One region of the Aminobacter sp. GW821-FHT11F06 genome, then DNA from elsewhere that is predicted to be linked to it. Evidence: predicted binding sites of a transcription regulator. Region 1 holds the regulator's gene; the other holds the start of a gene.
What was found. Region 1 encodes HrcA, which represses chaperone genes, less so after heat shock. Its sites were predicted from a motif close to GTTAGCACTCNCNNNNNGNGAGTGCTAAC; they were not measured.

Region 2: AC1RTB_RS25080 (co-chaperone GroES) is a predicted target of HrcA. The motif match lies at 1,493-1,521, and genes of this name have one in related genera.

What each region holds. Positions count from the first base shown of each region.
Region 1 is NZ_JBXARL010000002.1:374,179-379,554, forward strand. It holds gene AC1RTB_RS06265 (LysE family translocator) at 122-739, opposite strand; gene AC1RTB_RS06270 (Hsp70 family protein) at 953-2,209, shown strand; gene AC1RTB_RS06275 (hypothetical protein) at 2,267-2,464, opposite strand; gene hrcA (heat-inducible transcriptional repressor HrcA) at 2,497-3,567, opposite strand; gene rph (ribonuclease PH) at 3,718-4,434, shown strand; gene AC1RTB_RS06290 (VOC family protein) at 4,443-4,853, shown strand; gene rdgB (RdgB/HAM1 family non-canonical purine NTP pyrophosphatase) at 4,853-5,376, shown strand, end outside.
Region 2 is NZ_JBXARL010000014.1:72,739-78,114, reverse strand. It holds gene mprF (bifunctional lysylphosphatidylglycerol flippase/synthetase MprF) at 1-1,162, opposite strand, end outside; gene AC1RTB_RS25080 (co-chaperone GroES) at 1,575-1,889, shown strand; gene groL (chaperonin GroEL) at 1,930-3,552, shown strand; gene AC1RTB_RS25070 (hypothetical protein) at 3,623-4,015, shown strand; gene AC1RTB_RS25065 (hypothetical protein) at 4,205-4,450, opposite strand; gene AC1RTB_RS25060 (sensor histidine kinase) at 4,454-5,376, opposite strand, start outside.

The sequences.
Region 1 (5,376 bases):
ACTGCGAAGATAGGGTGTCGCCGGGCAAATTCCGAGTGGGCGCCGTGCTGATTAGGGGCAGTTCACGGAAACATGTTTCCGTGAACGCTAACCCAGGAGAATGAAATTCCAGCCAGCGCCGTTACTGGCGGACGGCGATCGCGGCCGCCGCGCCGACCATGAAGCCGGCGGCAGTGCGGTTGAGCAGCTTGAGCGCGCGCGGCGTCTTGAGGAACCAGCGCGCCTTGGACGCGAGCAGCAGATAGGGCACCAGAACGATCATCAGCACCGCAACCGTGATGGCAACGAGAATGCCGTAGTCGGCGAGCGTCAGCGAATGCAGGTCGACGACTGTCGGCGTGATCGCCAGGTAGAAGATCATCGTCTTGGGATTGCCAAGCGTCACGGTCAGCCCGGCGAGAAAGCTCGCCAACAGGCCGCCCTTGCCCTTCTTCGCCTCGACCGTCTCGGGTGTGATGCCGCTGGTCCAGAAGTTCCAGGCGAGATAGGCAAGATAGGCGACGCCGAGCCATTTGATCGCCAGAAACACCATGCCGAAGGACTGGGCGACAAGCGCCAGGCCAAGCACGACGGCGGTGAGATAGCTGAGATCGCCAACAACAAGCCCGAGCGACATGGCAAGCGACGAGCGGAAGCCCGAGCCGAGCGCACGCGCCACGAGTGCGGTCACCCCTGGCCCTGGAATGGCGGCGGCAATCGCAAGCGCGCCGCTATAGGCGAGAAATCCTGTCAGGGTCATGTGAGCTGCTCGGGGTCAGTTGGACGGCGCTGATATCGCACGAAAGCGGCTTGCTGGGAATGTCGCGAGGGTTGGGCCAGCGATCACATTTTGTCAGAAAATACCCTGATGACATCGACATTCGCCGCCCCGTCGTGTAGGCGCACGGTCCGATTGCGGCCCCGGCAGAAGCTCGAGGGTCGCCCATTCATGCAGAAAATCCAGGACTCAACGATGCGACCGGCTTTCGGCGGCATAGACTTCGGCACTTCCAATTCGACCGTCGGCGTGATCGAGAACGGCCGCCCGCGCCTCGTGGCGCTTGAAGGCGACAGCGTCACGCTGCCTTCCGCCATCTTCTTCAACTTCGAAGACAACCAGACAGCGCTCGGCCGCCGCGCCATCGGCGAATACACCGACGGCGCCGAAGGCCGCCTGATGCGCGCGCTGAAAAGCGTTCTCGGTTCGTCGCTGGTGCATGAAAAGACACGCATCAAGGCGCGCCAGATCGCCTTCACCGACATCATCGGCATGTTTGTCGGCCATCTCAAGGATCGCCTGGAGAGCCATGTCGGCGAGGCCGTGGAAAACGTCGTGCTCGGACGCCCGGTCCAGTTCGTCGACGACAATCCCGGTGCCGACGCCGCAGCCCAGAGCGAGCTTGAAAAGGCCGCGCGCGCCCAGGGCTTCAAGCATATCGACTTCCAGTTCGAGCCAATCGCCGCCGCCCTCGACTACGAGCGCACGGTGACCCGCGAAGAGCTGGCGCTGATCGTCGACATGGGCGGCGGCACGTCGGACTTTTCCATCGTTCGGGTCTCGCCTGAGCGGGCGACGTCCAGCGACCGCAAAGCCGACATCCTCGCCAATCGCGGCGTGCATATCGGCGGCACGGATTTCGACCGGCTGCTCAGCATCGCCCATGTCATGCCCGAGCTCGGTTATCTCACGGCGACCAAGGACGGCAAGCGCAACCTGCCGGCGGGTTATTTCATCGATCTCGCGACCTGGCAGCGCATCAACTTGCTCTACACGCCGAAGGCCAAGCTCGACCTGCGCCAGATCCGCTTCGAAGCCGCCCGCCCCGACCTCATCGACCGGCTGATCGAGGTCGTCGACCAGCGTTTCGGCCACGCTTTGGCGACCAAGGTCGAAAAGGCCAAGATCGAGCTGACCGATGCCGACCAGGCGGCTATCGACGTTTCGCTTCCGGCGGCAAAGTTCACAGCATCGCTGACCAGGCAGGGGCTTGAAGACACCATTCGCAGCGCGGTCGAGCGCGTCACGGCAACCGTCGCCGACACGCTTGAAGAAGCGCAGGTACAAGCGGACGACATCACCGCCGTGTTTTTGACCGGCGGCTCGACCGCCATCCCGCTGGCGCGCCAGAGCATTCTGGCGCTGGTACCGGGCGCAAAGATCGTCCAGGGCGACGCCTTCGGCAGCGTTGGCCTGGGCCTCGCGCTCGATGCGCAGCGGAAGTTCGGCTAAGACAATCGAAGTGCAGCACCTCTGGCGCGTCCAAGTGGGCGCGCCAAGCAGCCCGTCTCAGGCGCCGGCTTTGTAGAAATCCTCGTCGAGACGCTTTTCCAGTTCGACGAGGTCGGCGGGCACCGGCAAGCCTTGCGCCCGCAATTCGGCCAGCTTCTCGCGCAGGCGCTCGTGCAGTTCGTGCTCGTCTTCGGGCTGGTTGACCATCTCCTGCAAGAGGACCGCAATCTCGGCCTTGATCTGTTCGAATGCCATTGCATCCTCCTGAGTATGACTGGGCGATTATCTCACCTGAGCATGCGCGAGATCAACTGCGCCGTATAGTCGACCATCGGCACGATGCGCGCATAATTGAGCCTGGTCGGGCCGATGACGCCGAGCGCGCCGACAACGCGGGCATCCTTGTCGCGATAAGGGGCTACGACCAGCGACGAACCGGAGAGCGAAAACAGCCGGTTTTCCGAGCCGATGAAGATGCGCACGCCCGAGCCTTCCTCGGCGAGGTCGAGAAGCTGGATCAACCCGTCCTGGGTTTCCATGTCCTCAAACAGATGCTTGAGCAATTCGATGTCGGCCTGGGCGGTGACGTTTTCGAGCAAATTGGCGCGCCCGCGCACGATGAGCCGCGACGGCAGGCCGCTTTCGGCGCCAGCCCAGACGGCAAGGCCCTTTTCGACGAGATCCTGCGACAGCGTATCGAGGGCTGCCTTGGTCTCGTCCTTGATGCGGGCGATTTCGATCCGGGCCTCGGCCAGGGTGCGGCCACGGATATGGGCGTTGAGGAAGTTGGACGCCTCGTGAAGCTGGGAGACGGTGACGCCGAGCGGCAGTTCGACGACGCGGTTTTCGACATCGCCATTCTGCGACACCAGCACGGCCAGCGCCTTTGTCGGTTCGAGCTGGATGAACTCGATATGCTTGAGGGCGACCTCGTTCTTGGCGGCGAGCACCAGGCCCGCACCGCGCGACATGCCCGACAGCATCTGGCTCGCCTCGGTCAGCATCTGCTCCAGCGAAGCCCCCTCGCCCGAGGCCTTGACCTGGGCTTCGATGACACGGCGCTCCTCGTCAGACAGATCTCCTAGTTCCATGAAGGCGTCGACGAAAAAGCGCAGGCCCTTTTGGGTCGGCAGGCGGCCGGCGGAGATATGCGGGGCATAGACCAGACCGAGATGCTCGAGATCGCTCATCACGTTGCGCACGGTTGCCGGTGACAGCGACGAAGGCAGCATGCGGGACAGGTTGCGCGAACCGACCGGCTCGCCATCCCTGAGGTAGGAATCGACGATGCGCCGAAAGATGTCGCGCGAGCGCATGTCGAGCGATTGCAGCGAGGGATCGGGTACCGCTTTGGTCATCTGCTTCATGGACTCCGTCTAAAATGATATAGACAGCACGGCTGCGAACACAACAGCTCCAGCAGCGGAACCGGTTTTCCTTTGCGCTGGTCCTGCCATGGAGCTACAAGCCGGCAACAATTTTCCGATTTCGCCAGAGAAAGTAGCCGTATGCGCCCCTCCAAACGCCAATTCGACGAAATGCGCGCCATCTCCTTCGAACGCAACGTGTCCAAGCACGCCGAAGGCTCGTGCCTGGTGAAGTTCGGCGACACCCACGTTTTGTGCACCGCGAGCCTGGAAGAAAAGGTGCCGGGCTGGATGCGCAATTCCGGCAAGGGCTGGGTAACGGCCGAATACGGCATGCTGCCGCGCTCGACCGGCGAACGCATGCGCCGCGAGGCTTCGGCCGGCAAGCAGGGCGGCCGCACCCAGGAGATCCAGCGGCTGATCGGCCGCAGCTTGCGCGCCGTGGTCGACATGGGCGCGTTGGGCGAACGTCAGATCACCGTCGACTGCGACGTGATTCAGGCCGACGGCGGCACCCGCACGGCTTCGATCACTGGCGCCTGGATCGCGCTTCACGACTGCCTGCGCTGGATGGAAGCGCGCCAGATGGTCAGCGTCGACAAGGTACTGAAGGACCATATCGCGGCGATCTCGTGCGGCATCCATGACGGCCAGCCGGTCATCGACCTCGACTATGTCGAGGACTCCTCGGCCGGCACCGACGCCAATTTCGTCATGACCGGCAAGGGCGGCATCGTCGAGATCCAGGGCACCGCCGAAGGCGTGCCGTTCTCGGAAGAGGAATTCCTGGCGCTGATGAGCCTCGCCCGCAAGGGCATCACCAGGTTGGTTGACCTGCAGAAGATGGCGGTGGGCTGAGGCTCCCTATGAAGCTCTCGGCGATCCTCGAATCCGCGCTTTACGTCACCGACCTCGATGCCGCTGAGGCATTCTATGGCAAGGTGATGGAGCTGGAGCAAATCGCCAAGGTGCCGGGGCGGCATGTGTTCTTCCGCTGTGGCCCCGGCGTGCTGTTGCTGTTCAATGCTGAGGCGACGCGACAGCCACCGAAGCCCGATTCCAGGCTGCCGGTGCCGCCACATGGCACGACGGGCCAAGGGCATCTGTGCTTTGCCGCGACGGCTGAAGAAGTCGAGCAATGGAAGACAAGGCTCGAAGGCGAAGGCGTCGCCATCGAAGCCGATTTTGAGTGGCCGAATGGTGGCCGTTCCATCTATTTCCGCGATCCATCGGGCAATTCGCTTGAGATCGCCGAGCCGAAACTATGGGGCCTTTGATGCGCAAGCTTGCCGACAACGAGATCGTGATCGCCAGCCACAATGCCGGCAAGCTGCGCGAATTCGCCGACCTGATGGCGCCGTTCGGCATCGCCGCCAAATCGGCCAAGGAATACGGCCTGCCAGAACCCGACGAGACCGGCACGACGTTCGAGGAAAACGCCTACATCAAGGCACTGGCGGCGGCGACAGCCACCGGACTGCCGGCGATGTCGGACGATTCCGGGTTGGTGGTCGACGCGCTCGACGGCGCGCCGGGCGTCTACACCGCCAACTGGGCCGAGAAGCCCGACGGCACGCGCGACTTCGCCATGGCGATGCAGCGCACGGAAGACGCCATGCAAGAGCGCGGTGCGGCAGCGCACGCCCAGCGCACCGGCCGGTTCGTCGCCGTCATCTGCCTGGCCTGGCCGGATGGTCACGCCGAATATTTCCGTGGCGAGGCCGAGGGCAATCTGGTGTGGCCGCCGCGCGGCGAAAAGGGTTTTGGCTACGATCCGGTGTTTTTGCCTGAAGGTTTCGA
Region 2 (5,376 bases), on a different contig from region 1:
ACATTTCAACGAAGGGCAGCGGGATGAATTCGGACAGTGTGTCGATGCGGTCGGCGAGACTTGGCGTCAGCGCCGAAATCAGGATGACCATCGCGCCGAAGAAGGCGATGCCAGCCGAAAGCGGCGGAATCAGCGGCTCGAGCAGCAGCGAGGCGGCACCGACAGGACCGGCCAGGCGGTGACGGTGGCGGTGGATTTCGGAAACGACCAGGCCGAGCACCGCAACGGCAAAAGGCAGCAACGTGTAGACGATGCGGTAGACGACCAATCCAGCAAGCGCTTCGGAATTGTTGCCCAGACCGAGGCCGGCGATGATTGTCGCTTCAAAGGCGCCGACGCCGCCGGGCGCATGGCTGACGATGCCGAGGATGACGGCAACGACGTAGACGAGGATAAAGGCCGAGAAACTGCCCACACTGCCCGCCGGAAGCAGCACATAGAGGCAGGCGGCGGCGGCAGCCAGATCGATAAGCCCGGCTGCGATCTGTACCAGCGCGCCTTGCGAGGACGGCAGCCTGAGCGAAATCCGGCCGAACCCCAGGGTTCGCTCGCCACGCGACAGCCACACGACGAGTGCTGCGATGCCAAGCAGGACGGCGAGGCCGATGGCGAGATCCAGTTCGGGCCCGAGTGTTGCGAGCCATGGGATCTGGCCCGGTTCGGCGACCATCGCCAGCGCGGCCATGATGGCGAAGGCAAACCAGATCGCAAACCACGACGTGCCGACGATGCGGCCGATATCCGCAAGTTCGATGCCCTGGGCGGCATAGACGCGGTAGCGCAGCGCACCGCCCGTCAGCAGCGAAAAGCCGAGCGCGTTGGAGATCGCGTAGCCTGCGGCACCCGCCAGCACGGACACGCGACGCGGGATGCGGCCAGGGGCAATCGTTTCGACGGCGACGACGTCATAAAACGCGACGGCAGCGAAGCTGATGACCGTGAACAGGATCGCCAGCAGCAGCGGCCCTATGGGGAAGTTGCGCAGATCATCCTGAATTGCCGCAAACGATATCGCATTGATGTGCTGGCTCAGCACCCAAAATGCGAAGATCGCCACGGCGACGCCGGCAAGCGGCAGGGCGACGGCCGATCGGCGTTGCCAGGAGAACAGCTTGCCGCGTTCTGGCTGGATGTCGAGATATTCGTTGGTAGGCTTGTCCATGCGGTCGCCATTCAGTTCGCTGCGCAAAAGGCGTCGGCGAGGCGCGAAGAAGCGACGCGATAAGGGCAATTATGCGGCGGATTTCCTGCTGGAATCTATCGCCAAGCTTAACTTTTTGTCATGTTCCGATGGCGAGGTACTGGCGAATGCGTCGCAACCCCCACGATGTTTGCAATTTTATTCGTGTCGTGGAAGAATTTTCTAAAAATATTTCGAATTCATCTTTACAGTGGCAAAATCAAAATTCCGGGCCTGTTTATCTTCGCATGATTTCTCGAAAAAATATCGCGCGCCTCTTTTTTGAATACTTCTCTGCAACGTCGAATTATTTTTAGCACTCCTGTTATTCGAGTGCCAATAGGTGTACACAAGGAATGCGGTCCCCTACGCGCCGACTGCAGAAAGAATCTCGATGAAATTCCGGCCACTTCACGACCGCGTCGTTATCCGACGCGCCGAAGGCGATCTCAAATCCAAAGGCGGCATCATCATTCCCGACAATGCCAAGGAAAAGCCGCAGCAAGGCGAAGTGGTTGCCGTGGGCCCGGGCTCTCGCGACGAAAGCGGCAAGCTGATCCCGCTCGACGTCAAGGCCGGCGACACCGTGCTGTTCGGCAAATGGTCGGGCACCGAGGTCAAGATCGACGGCGCGGATCTCCTGATCATGAAGGAGACCGACATCATGGGCATCGTAGACAACAGCGAAGCGGCCAAAAAAGCAGCCTGATCCGGCCCTGCAGCCTCAAGAACGAACTGGACGAAAAATCATGTCTGCCAAGGAAATCAAATTCTCCACCGATGCCCGCGACCGCATGCTGCGTGGCGTCGAACTCCTCAACAACGCCGTCAAGGTGACGCTCGGCCCGAAAGGCCGCAATGTGATCATCGATCGCGCCTATGGCGCGCCGCGCATCACCAAGGACGGCGTCACCGTCGCCAAGGAGATCGAGCTTTCAGACAAGTTCGAGAACATGGGCGCGCAGATGGTGCGCGAAGTGGCCTCCAAGACCAACGATCTTGCCGGCGACGGCACCACCACCGCTACCGTGCTCGCCGCTTCCATCCTGCGTGAGGGCGCCAAGCTGGTCGCCGCCGGCATGAACCCGATGGATCTCAAGCGCGGCATCGACATTGCGGTCGCGGCCGTGGTCAAGGACATCCAGGCGCGCTCCAAGAAGGTCGAGTCGTCGGACGAGATCGCCCAGGTCGGCACGATCGCCGCCAATGGCGACGCCACCGTCGGCGACATGATCGCCAAGGCGATGGAAAAGGTCGGCAATGAAGGCGTCATCACCGTCGAGGAGGCCAAGACCGCCGAGACCGAACTCGACGTTGTTGAAGGTATGCAGTTCGACCGCGGCTATCTCAGCCCCTACTTTGTCACCAACACCGAAAAGATGCGCGCCGAGCTGGAAGACCCCTACATCCTCATCCACGAGAAGAGGCTCGGCAATCTCCAGGCGATGCTGCCGATCCTCGAAGCCGTGGTGCAAAGCGGCAAGCCGCTGCTCATCATCTCCGAAGACGTCGAAGGCGAGGCACTGGCAACGCTTGTCGTCAACAAGCTGCGTGGCGGCCTGAAGGTTGCCGCCGTCAAGGCGCCGGGCTTCGGTGACCGCCGCAAGGCGATGCTGGAAGACATCGCGGTCCTGACCGCCGGCCAGATGATCTCGGAGGATCTCGGCATCAAGCTCGAAAATGTCACCATCGACATGCTTGGCCGGGCAAAGCGCGTGCTCATCGACAAGGACACGACCACGATCATCGACGGCTCCGGCGACAAGGCCGCCATCGCGGCGCGTGTCGCGCAGCTGAAGATGCAGATCGAAGAAACCACCTCGGACTACGACAAGGAAAAACTGCAGGAACGCCTGGCGAAGCTCGCCGGCGGCGTTGCGGTCATCCGCGTCGGCGGCGCGACCGAGACCGAGGTCAAGGAAAAGAAGGACCGCATCGACGATGCGCTGAACGCCACCCGGGCTGCCGTTGAAGAAGGCATCGTTGCCGGCGGCGGCGTGGCGCTGCTGCGCGCCAAGACCGTACTGAAAACGCTTGTCGGCGCCAATGCCGACGTGACCGCCGGCATTTCGATCGTGCTCAAGGCGCTCGAGGCGCCGATCCGGCAGATCGCCGAGAACGCCGGTGTCGAAGGCTCCGTCGTCGTCGGCAAACTGGTGGACAGCGATGATGCCGATCTGGGCTTCAATGCGCAGACCGAAACCTATGTCGACATGATCAAGGCCGGCATCGTCGATCCGGCCAAGGTCGTGCGTACGGCCCTGCAGGACGCCGGCTCGATTGCGGCCCTTTTGATCACCGCCGAAGCCATGATCGCCGACATTCCGGCGAAGGAAGCATCCAACGGCAACCCCGCCGGCATGGGTTACTGAGCTACGCCTGAACCATCTGGCCGCCATGCGGCTGGATGGTCACTCCCCACCATCAACAAGGAGCGTTTCCATGGCCATGCACACCAACCAGAAGCAGTCCGTCGCCGCACGATGGGAGAACTATCAGCCGTCCAAATCCACGCTCGTGTGGACATGCGTCGGCACGGCCATCGCCACCATGATCATCGGCTTCAGCTGGGGCGGCTGGGTCACCGGCGGCACCTCGCGGACGCTTGCGACGACGGCCGGCGATGTGGCGCGCGGTCAACTCGCCTCGACAATATGCGTCGAGCGGTTCAATGCGGCACCCGATGCAGCGGCAAAGCTGACCGAATTGAAGGCCAAGTCCGTCGGCTACGACAGACAGAAGTTCGTCGAGGCCGGCGGCTGGGCAACCATGCCAGGAGAAACCGCTCCTGACCGGCGCGCCTCGACCGGCTGCGCCACCGCACTCGCGACCTAAGTCGTTCCAACCCGCGCCGGAACTGTCAGCTCCGGCGCGCGTGTCTTGATTTCCAGTGCCGCGTATGACCGTCGCGCCAACACGCCGACGGTCTGCTTTTCCTCTCCAACGACATGCTGCCGCCGCCTGGAAACACTCCGGCGGGCGTCTCGGCTTCAGCAGAGAAGGATTTCGACAATGATCAAATTCTCAAAGAAGAACGACCCATTGCCGGTAGACAGCAATGAAAACCGCTTCGACTTCATCCGCAGGGCGGCAGCCGAGAAACACAGAAAAATCAAGAGCGACGACGACCGCCACGATCAGCAGGCGCTCGAAGACGACGGGCCGGAACAAGCTTGAAGCCTTCGCGTCGGGTGTCGCGAGTCGTGACAGCGGCACCTGGCCGGTGGGGCTCGCAAATCCAGTCGAGCAGCGGCCGAACGCGATGATCATAGGCTACGTCGCGGTAATGCCTGCGGACGGAAAGGACATTCTAAGGCAGGCGCCTTTCGAGGGAATATCGATGGCCGCGACATGGCCATCGTGGAGATGCATGATTTCCTGCACCAGATTGAGCCCTAATCCGGCACCGCGACCATCCGGTCGCAAGCGGTTGAAAGGTTCAAAAATCTGCGCGCGTTCCTCGGCCGGAATGCCGTTGCCTTCGTCACAAACATCGATGAAGCCGGCGGAACCGACCCGAACCGTGATTGTACCGAGCCGCCCGCCATGGTCGATGGCGTTCTGCACGAGATTGGTGAGCGCCCTTTCGAGCGACGTCTGGTCGCCCATGATCAGGATTTCGTCCCGTTCAGGCTCAAACGACATCTCGTAACCGGCATCGAGTGCCAGCGGACCCAGGTCAAAAACAACCTGCTTGGCCATGCCAACCAGATTTACGGGCAAGAAATGGTTCGGCTTTTGATCAAGGCGCTGAAGATCGAGAAGTTGCCCGGCCAGAGTCGTGAGCCGAGCGGCATCTTCCAGCAAGCTTCTCTTGTCGGCTCCAGGCGGAAGCGCTGCCACGCGCGCATTCAATATGGCGATCGGCGTGCGCAGCTCATGTGCTGCCTGGGCGAGAAAATGCTGATGGCGCGCATATCCTGCATCGAGGCGTTGGAGGGCATCATTGACCGCGCTGACAAGCGGGCCGATTTCGGCTGGCACATCGTTCACCGGCAGTTGCACGCCGCGCTTGTCAAATTCGATGCGGGTCGCTTGCGCCACGGCTCGGTCCAAACCTGTTAGTGCCCGACGCACGACAAGCGGGGTGGCAATCAAGGTCGCGAGCCCCATCAGCATGATGGCCGGCAAGATCACCGACAAGAACCCACCAGACACGCCCATTGCAAGTCGACGAAAGGACATCCGCCCTTGCG